3 regions of the Acidovorax sp. LjRoot129 genome follow, and region 3 is predicted to be linked to each of the others. Evidence: predicted binding sites of a transcription regulator. Region 3 holds the regulator's gene; each other region holds the start of a gene.
The links. The regulator FNR, encoded in region 3, switches genes on or off when oxygen is low (the NO sensors DNR and NnrR bind a similar motif). The targets are predictions, from matches to a motif close to TTGATNNNNATCAA.

Region 1: a site for FNR is predicted at 3,351-3,364, ahead of ubiU (ubiquinone anaerobic biosynthesis protein UbiU). Genes of this name have one in related genera too.
Region 2: a site for FNR is predicted at 3,990-4,003, ahead of ACSQ3Q_RS02470 (type IV pili methyl-accepting chemotaxis transducer N-terminal domain-containing protein). Genes of this name have one in related genera too.

What each region holds. Positions count from the first base shown of each region.
Region 1 is NZ_CAXUSE020000001.1:5,152,004-5,158,331, forward strand. It holds gene ACSQ3Q_RS23630 (lysophospholipase) at 1-146, shown strand, start outside; gene ACSQ3Q_RS23635 (hypothetical protein) at 163-657, opposite strand; gene ACSQ3Q_RS23640 (DUF2628 domain-containing protein) at 638-1,072, opposite strand; gene ACSQ3Q_RS23645 (YidB family protein) at 1,287-2,162, opposite strand; gene ACSQ3Q_RS23650 (MFS transporter) at 2,077-3,258, opposite strand; gene ubiU (ubiquinone anaerobic biosynthesis protein UbiU) at 3,445-4,494, shown strand; gene ACSQ3Q_RS23660 (U32 family peptidase) at 4,792-5,700, shown strand; gene ubiT (ubiquinone anaerobic biosynthesis accessory factor UbiT) at 5,858-6,328, shown strand, end outside.
Region 2 is NZ_CAXUSE020000001.1:512,912-519,239, reverse strand. It holds gene ACSQ3Q_RS02480 (helix-turn-helix transcriptional regulator) at 92-1,198, shown strand; gene ACSQ3Q_RS02475 (response regulator) at 1,245-1,988, opposite strand; gene ACSQ3Q_RS02470 (type IV pili methyl-accepting chemotaxis transducer N-terminal domain-containing protein) at 1,985-3,955, opposite strand; gene ACSQ3Q_RS02465 (ChaN family lipoprotein) at 4,200-4,997, shown strand; gene purU (formyltetrahydrofolate deformylase) at 5,249-6,103, shown strand; gene ACSQ3Q_RS02455 (LysR substrate-binding domain-containing protein) at 6,123-6,328, shown strand, end outside.
Region 3 is NZ_CAXUSE020000001.1:1,965,309-1,971,636, forward strand. It holds gene ccoG (cytochrome c oxidase accessory protein CcoG) at 1-1,363, shown strand, start outside; gene ACSQ3Q_RS09010 (FixH family protein) at 1,437-1,739, shown strand; gene ACSQ3Q_RS09015 (hypothetical protein) at 1,814-2,104, shown strand; gene fnr (fumarate/nitrate reduction transcriptional regulator Fnr) at 2,126-2,848, opposite strand; gene hemN (oxygen-independent coproporphyrinogen III oxidase) at 3,036-4,418, shown strand; gene ACSQ3Q_RS09030 (sulfite exporter TauE/SafE family protein) at 4,467-5,213, shown strand; gene ACSQ3Q_RS09035 (HD-GYP domain-containing protein) at 5,386-6,328, shown strand, end outside.

The sequences.
Region 1 (6,328 bases), 3.2 Mb from region 3:
CCAGCGCAGCGCCCAAGGGCGTGGTGCAGTCGCACTGCTTCGAACCCTTGTTCCACGAGCTCTTCAACGAAAGCCCCGAACTGGCCGACCCGGTGTTCGAGCGGCTGCACCACTGGCTGGTGCAGCGTTTCCCAGCGGCGGCGTAGGGCGGGGCAGCCGTCCCTAGGGTGTCGCGCTGCGGTTTTGCCTGTGCCAGGCCACGGTGCCATACAGACCTGCGGCATAGATACACACCATGACTGCTGCGGTGACCAAGCCTCCGCTCAGGCAGGCATCCAGGCTGTCGGCGACATCGGCCCAGGCCACGCCGTCGTTGTCCTGCAGCAGCAGGTCGTTCCACACCCAGAGCGCCTTGGCCACCACGAAATAGGCCAGCATCAATCCGGCCGCCACCCGGCTGCGCCAATAGATGCCCGCCGTCAGGCCCGCAGGGATCAGCACATCGAGCAGCATGGGCCACGTAAAGGACACACCATTCGTGCCCATCGCAGCGCCTGCCGTGAAGGCGCTGGTGAGCACGGTGGTCAGCAGCCCTGTGGCTGCGGCAGCATGAATGCAGCGCTGCGCCCTTCGCAAGGCCGGTGACGCTGGCGCTGGCTCCTGCGGCGGTGGGTGGGAAGTTGCCTGCGCAGGCAGTTCAAAACCACCCGTTGTCATGGAGCATGACCTTCTTGTAGTAGTCGCGGTTGGCCATCACGCCGAACAGCCCCGCCCAGGCACCGCCGTAGTGCATGCTGCTCAGGATGTGCCCAAATCCGGCCAGCGAGATGATCAGCTCCAGCAGCACGATGCCTGCAATCGCCAATCCCCAATAGGTCAGCCCGCGCTTCCACATGCCCTTGGCCATGTAGTAGAACGGGCCGAAGAGGGCCGCCACAAAGTTGAACGTACAGGTCATCCGCTCGCCAAAGCTCAGCTCCTTGAGCTGGGGCATCTTAAAGCCGCCTGCGCGTTCGATCAGCGCAAAGCGCTTTTTCCAGGTCTCCGACAGCTCGGCGCTTTCGACGGTGGTGGCTTGGGCGGCCGAGATGGCGGGGTGCGGACTGGCGTGTTCGGTGTGGTGTTGGCTCATGAAGTGACTCCCTCTCTTTGTTGCGTCGCGATGCTCGCCTGGTCCGCCCCGGAGGGGCGCGGCGGCACGCGATGCTAAGAGCACCCTCTCGGCGGGGGTTGTGAGAACTTCTCTGAGCTGTGAGCAAGGGTAACGAGACCTGCATCCAGGCCCCTGGAGCTCTGATTTGCACAGAAATGTGCTGCAGCGCTTGTCAATCAAGCGCTGATAGCTACTATTTTTGTAGCAAACCGCCCAGCATCCCGAAGAGGTCGTTGGTATTGCCAAACCCCGCCTGCGGCGCCTGGCCCTGGGGGCTCAGCTGGTCCACCAGACCGGGGAGCACCTGGGCGAGCTGCCCTGCTGCCGCGCCGGAGCCCACACCCAGCTGCGCCGCGATCTGCGACAGCGGGCCGCTGCCCAGCACCTCGGAGAGCTGCTCACCCGAGATCGCCTGGTTGGGTCCCGAGCCGAGCCACGAGGCAATCACATTGCCCAGCCCGGCCTGCTGGAACTTGGCCATCAGCCCCGGCAATCCGCCCACGGGGCCGTCGTTGCTGATCAATGACATCACCGCCTGGATGAGCTGCGGGTTCTGTGCAGCCAGGCTCAGCAGGCCACCCAGGCCACCGGCCGCACCGCCCGGGCCAGACGCGTGTGCGCCGCCTTGCGAGGCGTTGTTGATGACGGCACCGAGAACGGAATCGAGCAAACCCATGGTGATCTCCTGCGGAAACAAGGGGAAAACGAAACAAGACGCCGCTGGCGGCGCGGGGCCGATACGCTGCGGTTGCGGCCCCGGAACCCAGGATGGTACGCAGCTGGCCCGGCGCCCACGGTGAACAATGGTCAACTGCCAGTACGGGAATCCGGCGCGCCGACCACCGATGCCTGACCCAGCAAGGACATCCGCCAACTGGCTCCTCTTTCGAAAAGCCCTGCTGATCGCTGTACCCGGCCTCCCCGCCGCCGGCACCCCGGCGCCCGAGCGGCGCCCTGCCCAGCGCACCCGCCGGCAGGGGCGGTTACCGGCTGGCAGCGCGCCGCCGCTGCGCTGCCAGCCACAGCAGCGCCAGGCCCGTGAGCACAATAGGCACCAGCGATCCCGCATTGAGCAGCGTCCAGCCCTGGGTGGTGACCAGTACCCCGGACGAGAACGAGCTCAACGCCAACGTGGCAAAGACACAGAAATTGATGGCCGCCTGGGCGCGGTCCTTCTCCTCCGGCCGGTAGGCCGTCATCGACAGCGTGGTCGCGCCGGTAAACAGAAAATTCCAGCCCACGCCCAGCAAGAACAGCGCGGCGCCGAAGTGGTGCAGCTCGATGCCCGTCAGCGCCACCGCCACGCACGCAAAGTTCAGCAGCACGCCTGTGCCCATCACCGGCAGCACACCAAAGCGCTTGATGAGGTGCCCGGTGACAAAGCCCGGCGCGAACATGCCGATCACATGCCATTCCAGCACCAGTGCCGAGGCGTCGAAATCGAAGCCGCACACCTGCATCGCCAGCGGCGTGGCGGCCATCAGCAGGTTCATCACGCCATAGCCCAGCGCTGCACCCAGGATGGCCACGGCAAACGCGGGCTGGCGCATCAGCTCGGCCAGCGAGCGGCCCTGCTTGGGCAGCCCAGCAGCGTTGAGTACGACGGACTGCGCCTCGAAACGGATGGCGGCCATGCACACCATGGACAGCAATGCCACGCCCATGAGCGCGACATACGCCCCCGCAAAAGGCACGGGAAACCACATGCGCGTGGCGCTCGCCAGGTTCGGCCCCGCCACCGCGCCCAGCAGGCCCCCCGCCAGCACCAGCGACACGGCCTTCTCGCGGTAGTCCTTGGTGGTCAGCTCGGCCGCGGCGAATCGATACAGCCCGCCGTTGGCGCTGTAGTAGCCCGCAACCACCGTGGCGGCGCACAACAGCCAGAAGCTGGCACTGAATGCGGCCCAGGCACACAGGCCGCACGACACGATGGCCACCGCCAGCCCGATTTGGAACGACACCTGCCGCCCCCAGCGCCTCTGGGTGCGCGCCACCAGCGGGGTGGACAGCGCGCCGCCCACCACATAGCCCATCACCGGCAACGTGGCCATCCAGCCGAAGGGCGCGAGCTGCAAACCCACCAAGCCGTTGATGGCAATGAAGACGACGTTGTTGGTGAGGAAAAGGCCCTGGCACAGGGCCAGCAGCCACAAATTCTTGTTCACGGTGAAGCGGGCGTTGGGGTGGTGGAGGCCGGTGGTGGGGCGCAGGTTCCTAGGTCAAAGCCCTGCTGCGTGGCCGGCATTGTGCACTTCGGTTGATGAAGATCAGCCGGCGATCACGGTGGCGTGGGTATGGTGCTGCAGTGCTTGGGCGCCCACCGGGGCCAGCGCTTTTTTTGAACCGATGTGATGGAACCCCTGAACCCCACAGAGGCCGCGGCGCCCGCGGCCGCGCCATGCCTTGAACTGGTTTGCCCCGCTGGCAGCCTGCCCGCGCTCAAGGCCGCGGTGGACCATGGCGCCAGCTGTGTTTACCTGGGCCTGCGCGACGCCACCAACGCGCGCAATTTTGCGGGCCTCAACTTCGACGAGGCGGCGATGGCCAGCGGCATTGCCTACGCGCATGACCGTGGCTGCAAGGTCTTCATGGCACTCAACACCTACCCACAGGCTGCCAACCCCGGCCCGTGGCGCAGCGCGCTCGACCAGGCGGTGGACCTGGGGCTGGATGCGGTCATCCTGGCCGACCCGGGCCTCATGCAGTACGCGGTGCGGCGCCACCCGGGGCTGCGGCTGCACCTGTCGGTGCAGGGCTCGGCCACCCACTACGAGGCCATCAACTTCTACCGCGAGCAGTTCGGCATCGTGCGCGCCGTGCTGCCGCGCGTGCTGTCGATGGAGCAGGTGCGCCAGGTCATTGACCGCACGCCGGTCGAGATCGAGGTGTTTGGCTTTGGCAGCCTGTGTGTGATGGTCGAGGGCCGCTGCGCGCTGTCTTCGTATGTCACCGGCGAATCGCCCAACACCCACGGCGTGTGTTCGCCCCCGAAGGCCGTGCGCTGGGTCGAGACGCCCGCGGGCCGCGAGTCGCGGCTGAACGGCGTGCTCATCGACCGCTACGCGCCCGGCGAAAGCGCGGGTTACCCCACGCTTTGCAAGGGCCGGTTTGACGTGGGCGATGACGAGAACTACTACGCGATCGAAGAGCCCACCAGCCTCAACACGCTGGAGTTGCTGCCCCAGCTCGTGAAGATGGGCGTGCGTGCCATCAAGATCGAAGGCCGCCAGCGCAGCCCGGCGTACGTCGCCCAGGTCACCCAGGTCTGGCGCGAGGCCATCGACCAATGCCTGGCCAGCCCACACCGCTATGCGCCCAAGACACACTGGATGGCGCGCCTGGACGCGGTGGCCGAAGGCCAGCAGCACACGCTGGGCGCCTATCACCGCCCCTGGAAGTGAAATGATCAGGCGACCACCCCCTGAGGCGCTGCGCGACCCGGCACCGCCGCCAGAGGCAGCGGCTCTTGCGGCACGTCCAAGCCTGCGCAGGCAGGCTTGGAGCCGCGGCCCTCAGCCCCTTCTCTCTACGCGCTTCGCGCCAGGGGAAGGGGGACGACGCCAGCGCACGCCAGCGAAGCGCCGCATACGCGGCTTGGCGGCCCTTGCGCGGCGTCCCTTGGCCTGGATCGCGCCAGATCGAAGGTCGGTGCGCCGCCTTGAATCCGAAATGCCCCACGAAATCCCGGAAACCGCACCATGAAACTTTCTCTGGGACCGCTGCTGTACTACTGGCCGCGCGACACCGTGCTGGCCTTCTACGAGGCCATGGCCGCCACGCCCGTTGACGTGGTGTACCTGGGCGAAACGGTCTGTTCGCGCCGGCATGAGCTGCGCCTGGCGGACTGGCTGGCGCTGGCGCGCATGCTGCGGGACGCGGGCAAACAGGCCGTGCTGTCCACGCAGGTGCTCATCGAATCGACGGCGGAAGTGGGCCTGTTGCACAAGGTCGCGGACAACGGCGAGTTCCTGGTCGAGGCCAACGACATGGGCGCGGTGCATTGCCTGCTGCGCACACCCGGCGGGCCCAAGGCCTTTGTGGCCGGGCCGCACCTCAATCTGTACAACGCGGACTCGCTGCGGTGGATGGCGCAGTTGGGCGCTACGCGCTGGGTGATGCCGCTGGAGATGTCGCACGATGCGCTTTCCGCCCTGCTGGCGCAGCGGCTCGAGGGGTTGGAGACGGAGGTGTTTGCCTACGGGCGCATGCCGCTGGCGTACTCGGCGCGCTGCTTCACTGCGCGCCACCGCAACCTGCCCAAGGACGACTGCCAGTTCAGCTGCCTGCAGCATCCAGACGGCCTGCCGCTGCGCACGCGCGAGGGCGAGGGTTTCCTGGTGCTCAACGGCACACAGACGCAATCGGCGCGCGTCTACAACCTGGCCAACGAAATGTCCGCCCTGCGCGCTGCGGGGGTAGACGTGCTCCGCCTGAGCCCGCAGGCGCACGGCATGGCCGAAGTGGTTGCCGCCTTTGACGAAGCCCGGCGTGATGGCGCCACCACGCCAGCGGCCATCGACTTTGTGGAGCGCATGCAGCCGCTGATGCCGGACCTCCCCTGCGACGGCTATTGGCGGGGCCGCCCGGGCCTGGAGCAGGGCGGTTGAGATGCAACGCGCACCGATGGCGTTCCCCCAGCGGCGGCACGGCCCGGCCGCGCTCTGGCGTGCAGCTGTACCACTTAGCGATACCGCTTGCGGCTGCTCTGAGAAGCAGCGTCCACGGCGTTTCGCTGTGCAATTTGACGTCACCTGAGAGGCTGCCATGACCCCGTCTTCCCGTTCCCCATCGCCTGATTCGCGGGTGTTGCCCTCTGCGCTGGGGGCGCTGCTCTCGCGTTTGCCCGCGTACCCCGGCTCAATCCTGCTGGTGACCGCGCTCAACCTCGCGCTGGCGCGGCACCTGCCTGCCGATGTGGGGCGCCTGCTGCAGCACAAGAAGATGCGGGTGCAGGTGCGTGATGCGCGCTGGGTCTTCGACTTTGCGTGGGACGGCCAGCGTTTTGCGCCCCACGCACCGCTGGCCGCGCCGGCGGTGGCCGACCTGACGCTCAGCGCCACGGCGCACGACTTCCTGTTGCTCGCGCAGCGCAAACAGGACCCCGACACGCTGTTCTTCAGCCGCCGCCTGTCGATGGAGGGCGACACCGAACTGGGCCTGGTGGTCAAGAACGCGCTCGACGCGATCGAGGTGCCCGTGCTGGACCCGCGCCAGTGGGCGCAGCACCTGGCCCCG
Region 2 (6,328 bases), 1.5 Mb from region 3:
CCCCACCCCAGGGGGTAGGGCAATGCAGGCGCACGCTGTGCTACGTTGCTCCAACTCCATATCGGTTCGCTGCGGCAACAAACACCCACTCATGCCCCCCACCCGCATTCAGCTGCAAGCCACTGCACGCCTGCACCAGATGGCTTGCCTCGACGTCAATGGGCCCCAGCTCATCGAACCGGTTTTGCACGAGCTTCACCAGCTGATCGGCTTCGACACCAGCGGATATTTCTATCCCGGAAGCGGTGGAGCCCTGGACGCCTATGTAGAGCCCTCACCCGCGCGCGACCTGATGCATACGTACTTCGACAGTGCGGTACAGCGCAGCGAGCGCAAGGTGGTACGGCGCAGTGCGCACGACTTTGCCGAGGCCGTACGCTGCGAGCATGGCCCGCAGGTCCTGGAGCAGCTCATCACCGTGCCGGTGAGCGAATTGCTGCGCAGCGATTTCTACAACCTGGCATTGCGGCCCGCTGAACTGTTCGATTGCTTGAGCCTGGTGCTGCGCACACCGCAGGGCCAGGGCGTGGGCTCGTTCAAGTTGTATCGGGGTAGCGCGTCCCCACGCTTTGATGCGGACGACGTGGCCGTGTTCGGGCGGCTGGAGGCTCTGCTGGCGCGGATCCTTCAGCCCGGCGAACTGGACGCGCAGGACAGTGTCGTGAACGAAAGCGCGATGCTGCTCGTCACTCCTCAGGGGCGGATGCTCTGGACGTCGCCGCAGGCCGATCTTCTGATGGCGCAAGCGTTCGGACCGCGCTGGCACCACCGCTCGGCCTTGCCTGCACAGCTGGAGATGTTGCTTCAGAACCTGCAGTTTGCCGCCCGCAACGGGCATCCCCGCGGGGGCTTTGCACCTGCCCCACCGCAACTTGAACTGCACAACGCCAGCGGTTGGTTCTCGCTGCGCGCCACACAGATGGCGGACGCGGCGGGCGAAGGCCAGGCGGTGGGCATCCAGATCACACACAGGGTGCCGCGTGTGGCGCGCTTGCTGCCCGCACTGCGCGCGCTGGGCCTGCCGCAGCGTCAGCACGAGCTGGCGTACTGGCTCGCACGCGGACTGCCGGAGCCGGAGATCGCCGCACGCATGGGCATCAGCGCCCATACCGCGACCTATCACCGCCGCCAGATCTACACCCGCCTGGGCGTGCAGAACCGGCTGGAGCTGCAGGACCTGTTGTTGGAAAAGCGGTAGTCAACGAGCGCACCCGGGCGCACTGCGCCGGACGGTGCACGCGGGCTCACTCTGCGCGCTGGCGGTCTGACGCAAACACGGCCGCCTGCACGCGCGAAGACAACCCCAGCTTGCGCAGGATGTGCTGCACGTGGATCTTCACCGTGGTTTCGGCGATGTCCAGCGTGCGCGCGATTTCCTTGTTGCTCGCACCGCGGGCGATCTCGCGCAGCACGTCTTCCTCGCGCGGCGACAGCGGCGGCACAGTGCTGGCCACATCGGCCTGCGCCGGCAACGGTGTTGGCACGGCCGACAGCTCTGCGGCCGGCGGCGCGCCCTGCGACTGGAATGCCGCCACCAGCTTGCCCATGAGCTCCGGGCTCACCACGGGCTCACCGCGCACTGCGCGGTGGATGGCCTCGGCCAGCAGGTCGCCTTCGATGGTCTTGAGCAAATAGCCCTGCGCGCCGTTGCGCAGCGCGGCGGCCAGGTCTTGCGCGTCCTCGCTCACGGTGAGCATCAGCACGCGCGACGCGGGCGCCACCTCACGCAGGCCGCAGATGGCATCCACGCCCTTCACGCCGGGCAGGTGGTTGTCCAGCAGGATCACCTGGGGCCGCAGTTGCGGCGCCAAGCGCAGGGCTTCGCCCGCGTCGCCCGCCTCGCCGATCACCTGCAGGCCTGGATGCTGCTCCAGCAGCGCGACGAGCCCGCGCCGAAACAGCGGGTGGTCGTCCACCACCAGCAGCGCGATGGGAGCCAGCGTGTCGACGTCAGCGGACAGCCGCACAGGGGACAGCGTGGTGGTCATGCCGCGTCCATCTCCACGGCGGGCTCGGATGTGGCGGGTGCGTCTTTGGCGGGGGAAGAATTCTTTGAGGCGCCGTCGTTCGGATTGCGGGGCGCGGTCGATGCGTCGCCAGCCCCCTGGGGCATCGCTATGCACACGCGCGTGCCCTGCCCGGGGGCCGAATGCACCTCCAATGCGGCCCCGGCGCGCTGGGCGCGCTCGCGCATGATGCCCAGGCCGATGTGCAGCGAGTCCGGTGGCACGCCGGCCACATCAAAACCGATGCCGTTGTCCTGCACTTCAAAATGCCAGGGGTGGCGGTGTACCCGCAGGTCGACCCGCGTGGCCTTGGCGTGTTTGCGCACGTTTGACAGCGCCTCCTGCACCATGTGCAGCACCTGGATCTGAAGGTCAGACGGCAGCGGCAGCCCGTAGCCCACCATGTGCAGCGTGGTGGCCAGGCCGCTTTGGTGCTCAAACTTCGACAGCGTGGCGCGCAGCGCGGATTCAATGTCCTCGTCGCTGGTGCGCGTGCGAAAGTGCACCAGCAGCTCGCGCACATCGGAATAACACTCGCGCACGCCCACATCGAGCTCGCCCATGCTGCGGTCGCGCTTGGCCTCGTCGCCACGGTTGACGGCATCGCGCAGCAGCTGCGTCTGGATCTTCAGGAAGGCCAGCGACTGGGCGATGGAGTCGTGCAGCTCGCGTGCCAACATGCCGCGCTCTTCGGCCACGGCAGCTTCACGCTCCAGAGCGTGGGCGCGCAGGCCTTCCATGGCACTGGCCAGGTGGCGCGTCATGGCTTCGAGCAGCTCGCGCAGTTCGTCGGTCAGCTCAACCGGCGAACGGAAGAACAGGTCGACTTCGCCCAGCACGCGCAGCTGCATCTGCACCGGGATCGTCACCATGGTCTCGAACCCGGCCTCGCGGCAATGGGGCAAGGCGACCTCGGTGTCCGGCGTGATCGGAATCACCCGCGTGCGCGCCACTGCCTGAGGCTGCCCGCACAGGCAGCTGCCGGTGGGCAGGCATTGCTCGCCTTCGGACATCGTGCGGGGCAGGCCGTCGGCCGCGAGCAGCACGTAGCGCTCGTTGGCTTCGTTGGACCAGCGCACGGCCGCGGCGTCCGCGCCCGCCACACGGCGGATCTGCTGCACGAAGCCCTGGGCCAGCAGCTCCAGGCTGCTGGCGGTCGCGGCCAGCTCACTCACCTCGTACAGCGCAGCCAGGCGCTGGCTTTTTACCGCGATGCTGGCGGTCTTTTCGTGCACCTTGTGCTCCAGGTCATCGTGCGACGCCTGCAGTGCCCGCGCCATGAGGTTGAAGCCCGCCGACAGCTGGCCGAATTCGTCGTCGGTGTCCACCGGCAGCCGCGTGCCCAGCTCCCCCTGGCGCAGGCGCGCCTGTGCCAGCTGCAGCCGCGCCACCGGGTTGATCACGAGCAGGTAGCTCACTGCCATGAAGGTGACCGCAGCCACAACGGCCAGCGCCATCATGAAAAGCTGAAACACGTGCAGCGCGGCCGTCCAGCCGGCGATCTGCAGTTCGATGGCATCCACGAAGGCGTCCACCTGCCGCACAAACGCATCGGCCTGCGCCAGGGTCTGCGCCCGCTCTGGCGGCTGCGCGCCTGTCCAGCCCGTGCGCGCCGCGGCCCACTGCGCGCGAACTGCGTCGAACCGCGCGCGCGTGTCCTTGCTCCACGGCACAAACAGCGGGCGCGACGGGTCGCCCGTGCGCAGCAAATGGAGGCTTGCGTCAAAGGCCCGCACGCGCTCCAGCATCGCCCCTGCAGGTTCGGTCTGCGACACCAGCACCATGCGCAGCATGTTCATGCGCAGCCGCCCGGCCTCGTTGACGGCGGCCGCGCCGCCCTCAAGCTTCCAGGTCACCCACAGTGTGAGGCTGATGGACACCAGCGCCACCAGCAGGAACCCCGCACCCAGGGCCAGGAGCTTGGTCGTCAACGTGGGCTGGGTGCGCATCGGACCAGTTTAGGCCTCGGGTCGCTGCACTCCCTTGACCTGCATCAAGGCGTGGTTATCCCCTTGGGCTGCCGGTGGCCCCGCCGCGCCAGCGGGCCGGAGGCCGCGTAGCATCCCGGCCATGCACCCAACGCTCCGCATTACCGCCAGGTCTTCCGGCGACGACACCCCAGCGCACCGCCCCCCATACCCCTGCCCCACACACCGCCGATGGGGGGCCTGCGCGGCGCTGGCCGCTCTGGTCATGCTCACCGCCTGCGCTGGCGCTGGCCCCAAGGCTGCGGTGCCCTCCGACGCCTGGCCCGCGCGCCTGGCGGCCCTGTTGCCCACCGATGTGCTGCTGCTGGGCGAACAGCACGACGCACCCGAGCACCAGCGCCTGCAGCGCGACACCGTGTTGTGGCTCGCCGCACGGGGCCAGCTGGCCGCCGTGGTGATGGAAATGGCCGAGCAAGGGCACGGCACCGCCGGCCTGCCGCGCGACGCCACTGAAACCCAGGCGCAGGCAGCCCTGCAGTTGAAAGACGCGGCCTGGCCCTGGAAGGCCTACGGCCCGGTGGTCATGGCCGCGGTAGCTGCCGGCGTGCCCGTGCTGGGCGGCAACCTGCCCCGCGCCGACATGCGTGCCGCGATGGCCGACACCCGATGGGACCAGCACCTGCCCGCGCCCGCGCTGGAGCGGCAATACCAAGCGCTGCGCGACGGCCACTGCGGCCTGCTGCCTGAATCGCAGATCGCGCCCATGGCCCGCATCCAGATCGCGCGCGACGCCAGCCTGGCCCGCACCGCCCAGGCGGCGCGCAAGAGCGGCCAGACCGTGCTGCTGATCGCCGGCGGCGGCCACGTGCAGCGCAGCGTGGGTGTGCCGACGCACTGGCCGGCCGATTTCAATTCAAAAGTGGCCCTGGCGCAGGCGGGACATGCGCCATTAGCTATCAATACCGAAGCAGATGCCGTGATTGCCACCCCCGCCCTGCCCGCCAAGGACCACTGCGCGGAACTGCGCCAGCAGTGGGGCCAGGGGATGCGTTCGGGCGGTTAGGCGCCTGCGCGTCAGAAGAAGCATGGGTTGCGCAGGCAGCCTAGGAATGCCTCAGAGCATGTCGGCCTGATCCGGAAAGGCGGTTCACACCGCCAAGGCCAGCCCGCAGATCGGCATCCGCCAGCACCAATCCACCATCGACCACCCCGTTCCACAGCCCCCTGCGAGGCTTTGCACCACAGGCCGCTTGGCAAACCAGGGATCTCCCTGCTCGGCTGCCGCGCGGGCCATGCTGCGACAATCGCGCAGCTATGACGACCACCAACGCCTACATCCTTACCCTGTCCTGCCCCGACCGCCTGGGGCTGGTGCATGCCGTGTCCGGGTTTCTGCTGGAGCACGGCGGCAACATCGAAGAAGCCGCGCAGTACAACGACCACGACACCGGCCTGTTCTTCATGCGCGTGCAGTTCGCCTGCGACCAGCATGACCACGCCACCCTCAAGACCCGCCTGGCCAGCTTTGCAGAGCCCTACGCCATGCGCTGGAGGCTGCACGCCACGGCGGCGCCGATGAAGACGGTGCTCCTGGTCAGCAAGGAAGGCCATTGCCTGAACGACCTGCTGTTCCGCTGGAAGAGCGGCCTGCTGCCCATCGACATCCGCGCGATCGTCAGCAACCACCGCGACTTCTATCAGCTGGCAGCCAGCTACAACGTGCCGTTCCACCACATCCCGGTCACCGCTGCCACCAAGCCACAGGCCGAGGCCAAGCAGTTCGAGATCATCGAGGCCGAAGGGGCCGAACTGGTGGTGCTGGCGCGCTACATGCAGGTGCTTTCGCAGGACCTGTGCCAAAAGCTGGCGGGCCGCGCAATCAACATCCACCACAGCTTTTTGCCCAGCTTCAAGGGCGCCAAGCCGTACTACCAGGCGCACGACCGCGGCGTGAAGCTCATCGGCGCCACGGCCCACTACGTGACGGCCGACCTGGACGAAGGCCCGATCATCGAACAGGACGTGGCCCGCGCGGACCACACCGACACGGTGGAAGACCTGACCGCCCGCGGCCGCGACACCGAAAGCCTGGTGCTGGCCCGCGCCGTGAAGTGGCACAGCGAGCACCGTGTGATCCTGAACGGGCACAAGACGGTCGTCTTCCGGTAGCCGTTCGTTCCGTCCGCAGATGGCCACCGCAGCCCCTTCGTCCTTCCTCAGCAGCGCAGCGCGGCGCATCCCGCCCATCCAGTGCCTGCTGACGTTCGAAGCCCTCGCCCGGCTGCGCAGCGTGACGCAGACCGCCGAGGAGCTGTGCGTCACGCCCAGCGCCGTGAGCCACCGCGTCAAGCAGCTCGAGCAGATCCTGGGCGTGCGGCTGTTTGGCCGGGCGGA
Region 3 (6,328 bases):
GTCCCTGTACGAGGCGCAGAAGAAGATCTACCCGCGCTCGATCAGCGGCGTGTTTGCGCGCTGGCGCTGGGCCATGGTGTTTCTCACGCAACTCGTCTTTTATGGCTTGCCCTGGCTGCAATGGGGGCAGCGCCAGATGGTGCTCTTTGACCTGGGCGCGCGGCGCTTCTACATCTTTGGCCTGGTGCTGTACCCGCAGGACTTCATTTACCTCACGGGCCTGCTCATCATCTCGGCGCTGTCGCTCTTTTTGTTCACCGCGGTGGCGGGGCGGCTGTGGTGCGGTTTTGCATGCCCGCAGACGGTCTACACCGAAATGTTCATGTGGATCGAGCACAAGATCGAAGGCGACCGGAGTGCCCGCCTGCGGCTGGACCACGGTGGCTGGACCTTTGAAAAAGTACGCAAGAAGTTTTTCAAGCAGGTGGTGTGGATTGCGGTCGCGGTGTGGACCGGGTTCACCTTCGTGGGCTATTTCGTGCCCATCCGCGAGCTGGGCAGCGAGCTGCTGGCGTTGCAGAGCGGCTGGGCGCTCTTCTGGGTGTTGTTCTACGGGTTCGCCACCTATGGCAACGCCGGCTACATGCGCGAGCAGGTCTGCAAGTACATGTGTCCTTATGCGCGTTTTCAAAGCGCGATGTTCGACAAGGACACGCTGGTGGTGAGCTACGACGTGGCGCGCGGCGAGCCGCGGGGACCGCGCAGCAAAACAGTGGATCACAAGGCCAAGGGACTGGGCGACTGCATCGACTGCACCCTGTGTGTCCAGGTGTGCCCGGTAGGCATCGACATCCGCGAGGGGCTGCAGTACGAGTGCATTGGCTGCGGGTTGTGCGTGGACGCGTGCAACACCGTGATGGACAAGATGCATTACCCGCGGGGGCTCATCCGCTTCTCCACCCAGAACGGGGTAGAGAAGCGCTGGAGCCCTTCGCAGATGCTGAGACGCGTGCTGCGGCCGCGGGTGCTGATCTATGCGGCGGTGCTGGTCGCCCTGTGCGTTGCGATGCTGGCCAGCCTGGTCACGCGCACGCCACTAAAGGTGGATGTGGTGCGCGACCGTGCTGCGCTCTCGCGCATCGTGGCTGGCGGAAAGCTGGAGAACATCTACCGCCTGCAGATCATGAACGCCACCGAAGGGCCGCAGCGTTATCGCATCGCCGCGCGCGGGCTGCAGGGGATTGAGGTGGCTTCGGAAGCCGAGGTGGAGATCGGCGCCGCGGAGTCCCGTTGGGTGGCAGTGCGGCTGCAGATACCGTACGGCTCGGCCGCTTCGGGCTCGCATCCTGTGCAGTTTGACGTGCAGGCTGTGGGCGCGGCAGCCCAAGTCACGGAGAAGTCGGTTTTTCTGGTGCCGCGCTAGCGCGCACCGCAGGCGCACCCGGCTCAAGCATCACCTGGTGCCTACGAGTGAACAGATATTGAGGAGTGTTGATATGCCATCCAATCCCGCCATCGGGCCCGCAAGCGCCACAAGTCCTGCCACAGGTAGGGCTCCCGCCCCGTGGTGGAAGTTCGGCCATGTCTGGCTCGTCATTGCCGGCCCCGCCATCGTGATCGTCGCTGGCTTTGTAACGCTGTGGCTGGCCGTCTCCCGGCCGGACCCCGTGGTGGCCGAGGACTATTACCGCCAGGGCATCGAGATCAACAAGACGCTGGCCAACCCCGAAAAAAGCCTGGCACCAGCGATCAAGGGCCGCAACCATGCAGCCACCCCGGTGCAGGACCAGCCACGATAAAAACCGGTGGAGAGCAGGCTGAACGCTGGGTGCAGCCAGCTTGCTACACCGCCGATGACAAGGAGATAAGACCGATGTGGACGCAACGCTTGATGTGGATTGCCTGGCCCGCTTTTTTGACGGCGGGGGTCCTTGAGATGCTGGTGTTTGCCATGGTGGATCCGCAGGATCTGCACTGGTTTGGGCAACCACTGGCTTTGTCGCGGCAGGGTGTCTATACCCTGGCGTTTTTCGCTTTCTGGGCCATCACTATGGCTTCGAGCGCCCTCACCACGCTGCTGGCAATGTCACCGTTCGAGCTCAACCGCTGCCCGGTTTCGCCGGATGCGCGGCCGCAGGACTGCCGCAAGAATTCCTGCTCTTGAAGCCCTGGCCCGCAACGCTGCTCAGTGGCAGGCCGGCTGGCTGTTGACGATGCGCTTGAGTGCCTCGGTTTCCAGGATGCGCACATGGCGCTGCTTGACTTCTACGATGCCGTCTTCGGCAAACTTGGAAAACGCCCGGCTCACCGTTTCAAGCTTGAGGCCCAGGTAGCTGCCGATCTCTTCGCGTGTCATGCGCAGCACGAGCTCCGACTGGGAAAAACCGCGGGCGTGGAGGCGCTGCACCAGGTTCAACAGGAACGCTGCGAGGCGCTCCTCGGCCCGCATGCTGCCCAGCAGCAGCATCACGCCGTGCTCCCGCACGATCTCGCGGCTCATGATCTTGTGCACATGGTGCTGCAGGGCCGTGACCTCGCGCGACAGCTCTTCGATGCGGTCAAAGGGCATGACACAGACTTCAGCGTCTTCGAGTGCGATGGCATCGCAGGTGTGCACGTCATTCACGATGCCGTCAAGGCCGATGATCTCGCCGGCCATCTGAAAGCCGGTGACCTGGTCACGCCCGTCTTCGGTCGCCACGCTGGTCTTGAAAAAGCCGGTGCGGATAGCGTAGAGCGAGGTGAATGTCTCGCCACTGCGGAACAGCGTGCCGCCGCGTTTGACCTTGCGGCGCACGGCCACGATATCGTCGATGCGCTGAAGCTGGTCGTCGCTCAGCCCCACCGGCATGCACAGTTCTCGAAGGTTGCAATTGGAGCAGGCGACTTTGATGGTGAGGGGAGTCATGGGGCGTGAGCTGGTAGGTTTTCGAGCATTCGCGCCCGACAGTCGGAGCGAAAGGGCTCCGCATTGCGGAGTGGCGAATGATGTGAATCAAATTGTCGCCCTTCGGTCCGCGCCATCGCTTGATGTAGATCAAGGACGGTAGGGGTAGCCTACGGCACAGTGAGCATGCCCGCAAGGATATTCGCCCATGACCGCTGCTTCCCCTGAACTCCTGAGCCGTTTCGACGTGCCGGGGCCCCGTTACACCTCCTACCCGACAGCTGACCGATTCGTCGAGGCTTTTGGCGACGAGGACTATGCCCTCGCGCTGCAACACCGCCAGATGGGTTCTCCTGCCAAGGCGTTGCCGCTGTCGCTGTACGTCCATATCCCGTTTTGCGAGTCGCTGTGCTACTACTGCGCCTGCAACAAAATCATCACCAAACACCACGAGCGCGCAGAGGTCTATCTGCGCTACCTCCAGCGTGAGGTCGACCTGCACACCGCGCATTGCGGAAAGGGGCAGGTCGTCAGTCAGCTTCACCTTGGCGGGGGCACGCCCACCTTCCTGTCGGATGAGGGCCTGCGCGAGCTGATGGCCATGCTCAAGCGCAGTTTCACGCTCGCCCCGGGGGGCGAGTATTCCATCGAGGTGGACCCCCGCACCGTGGATGCCGATCGCCTGGCCGTACTGGCCGAGCTGGGCTTCAACCGCTTGAGTTTTGGTGTGCAGGACTTCGACCCGGAAGTGCAAAAGGCCGTGCACCGCGTCCAGCCCGCCGAGCAGGTGTTCGCGCTGGTGGCGTCTGCGCGCGCGCTCGGGTTTGAGTCGATCAATGTCGATCTCATCTATGGACTGCCGCGCCAGACCCCTGAGTCGTTCGACCGCACCTTGGCCCAGGTGACACAGTTACGGCCCGACCGCATTGCGCTGTATGCGTACGCCCATCTGCCCGAGAGATTCAAACCACAGCGCCGCATTGTCCCGGCCGAGCTGCCCACGGGCGCGGGCAAGGTGTCGATGCTGTCGCGCTCGCTGGAGGCCTTCATGGCAGCAGGCTATGTGTACGTGGGGATGGACCACTTTGCCTTGCCCGATGACGCGCTGGCGGTGGCCAAGCGCCAGGGCCGGCTGCACCGCAACTTTCAGGGCTACAGCACCCAGCCAGACTGCGACCTGATCGGCCTGGGGGTCTCCGCGATTGGAAGGGTAGGGGCCACGTACAGCCAGAACGCGAAGACACTGGATGAATACTATGACCTCCTGAATCAAGGGCGCCTGCCCGTGGTGCGGGGACTTGCGCTGACGCGCGACGACCTGGTGCGGCGCGCCGTCATCATGGCGCTGATGTGCCAGGGCGAGCTGATCTTCGAATCACTGGAACAAGCGTGGCTGATCGACTTCAAGCGCTATTTCGCAGCGGAAATCGAGCAACTGGCCGACTTGGCGGAGGAAGGTTTGGTAGAGATCCGCCCGGACGGCATCTCGGTCAGTGCCATGGGGTGGTTCTTTGTGCGCGGGATCGCCATGGTGTTTGATCGCTACCTGCAAGCCGATCGCAACCGCGCGCGGTTCTCCCGGATCATTTGACACGCTATTGGCGTTGTCCCCTGAGACCCGCGTAACGATCCGGATTCCATGCTGCTCGCTGTTGCTTCTACCGCATTGCTGATGGGACTCGCAGGAGGGGCCCACTGCCTCGTCATGTGCTCGGCGCCCTGCGGAGCATTGACTGGGCAGGGGGCCAAGCCTGCCAACGCTGACAGCAACAACGTAGCTGTTGAGTCCGGCATCCAGCCGGTGTCATGGAGACCCCGTGGGCGGGTTGTGCAGCGCACGGCCGCGTTGCACCTGGGGCGCCTGGCAGGTTATGCCACCGCGGGCGCCCTGGCCGCGCTGGCGATGGACAGCCTGGCATGGCTGACGCAGCAGACCCTGGCACTGCGCCCCGCGTGGACCCTGGCGCATGTCGCCGTGATGGCCTGGGGGCTGATGCTGCTGCTGCAGGCGCGCCAGCCACTGTGGGTCGAGCAGGCAGGGCGGGCGGTTTGGGGGCGGGCCAGGCCGTTGGTCCATGCGCCGGGCGGTGTGCTCCTGGCCGGCTTCTTATGGGCCCTGATGCCCTGCGGCCTGCTGTATTCGGCCCTGTTGGTGGCGGCGCTCAGTGGCGGGCCCGTGCAAGGGGCTTTGTCGATGGCGCTGTTCGGCCTTGGCACCAGCGTCTGGCTGGTTGCAGGGCCTTGGGCCTGGGGCACGATCCGGGCACAGCTGAACACGGTGCGCACCGATTGGGGCACCCGGATTGCCGGGGGATTGCTGTGTGCCGTCGCAGGCTGGGCATTGTGGATGGACCTCGTTTACAAGCCCTCGCTGTGGTGTCGATGACTACCTGAGGCCCTTGGTGCGGTTGTCCTCCGGGTTGAGGTCACCGCACGGGAGTAGCGTGGGTGCGGAATGGGCGAAGTGTTGCCGTGCCGCCGCGTTGCACGCGGCCCCTACCCCGGCGCGATCGGAAGGTCGATAATCTGTGTAACCATTGGTGGCATTCCAAGTCTCCATGTTTCACGCGACCAAAGTGAACTCCTCCATCCTCATCGACATCAGCCAACTGCGGGTCGGCATGTACATCCAGCTCGACGTGGGCTGGATGCACCATCCGTTTCCGGTCAGCAGTTTTCGCGTGGCGTCGGCGGAACAGATTGCTACGCTGCGCGAGCTCGGGTTGACCGAGGTGCGCTATGTTCCCAAAAAGAGTGATCCCGACCAGCGCGAGCTGGTCCCGGCCGCCTGGAGCGTGCCGGCCATGGATGCGCCCTCCGTGAGCGGATTGGAAGCAGCCACCAGTGCCGCGGGCGCCGACGCAGAGGCACAACGCCGGCGCGAGTTGCTGGAGGCGCAAAACCGGGCGCTGGCCCTGTGCGACCAGCGGTTTGGCGAGGCGACCCGGGCGTATCAGGCGCTTGAGCGTGTCGCCACCGAGCATCCCGACCAGGCCCGCGCCAAGGGCGACGCCCTGGTGTCCGGTTGCGTGGCCGAGTTTCTCGAAAACGGTGACTCGGTCATCCGTTTGCTGTCGGAAGGGGTGGGTGAGCGCAACGCTTTGCACCCCATCAACGTGATGGTGATTTCGCTGCTGCTGGGCCGCGCGCTGGGCGTGAAGGGTGCCGAGCTGCACGGTCTGGGCGTGGCAGCGCTCATTCATGACCTGGGCAAGCTCAAGCTCCCGCCCAATCTGCGGCAACCCACGCCCTCCATGATTCCGATCGAGCGCACGCGCTACGAAACCCACGTGGGCGAATCGGTGGCGTTTGCCATGCGCATGGGTTTGCCTGACGCAGTGATCACGGCCATTGCACGCCACCACGAGATGGTGGACGGCAGCGGCTTCCCGCTGCGCCTGTCGGGGCCAGACCTGGGCCGGTGTGGCCAGGTCTTGGCGCTGGTCAACCGCTATGACAGGATGTGCAACCCGGCCCAGGGCGTGGATGCGCTCACGCCGC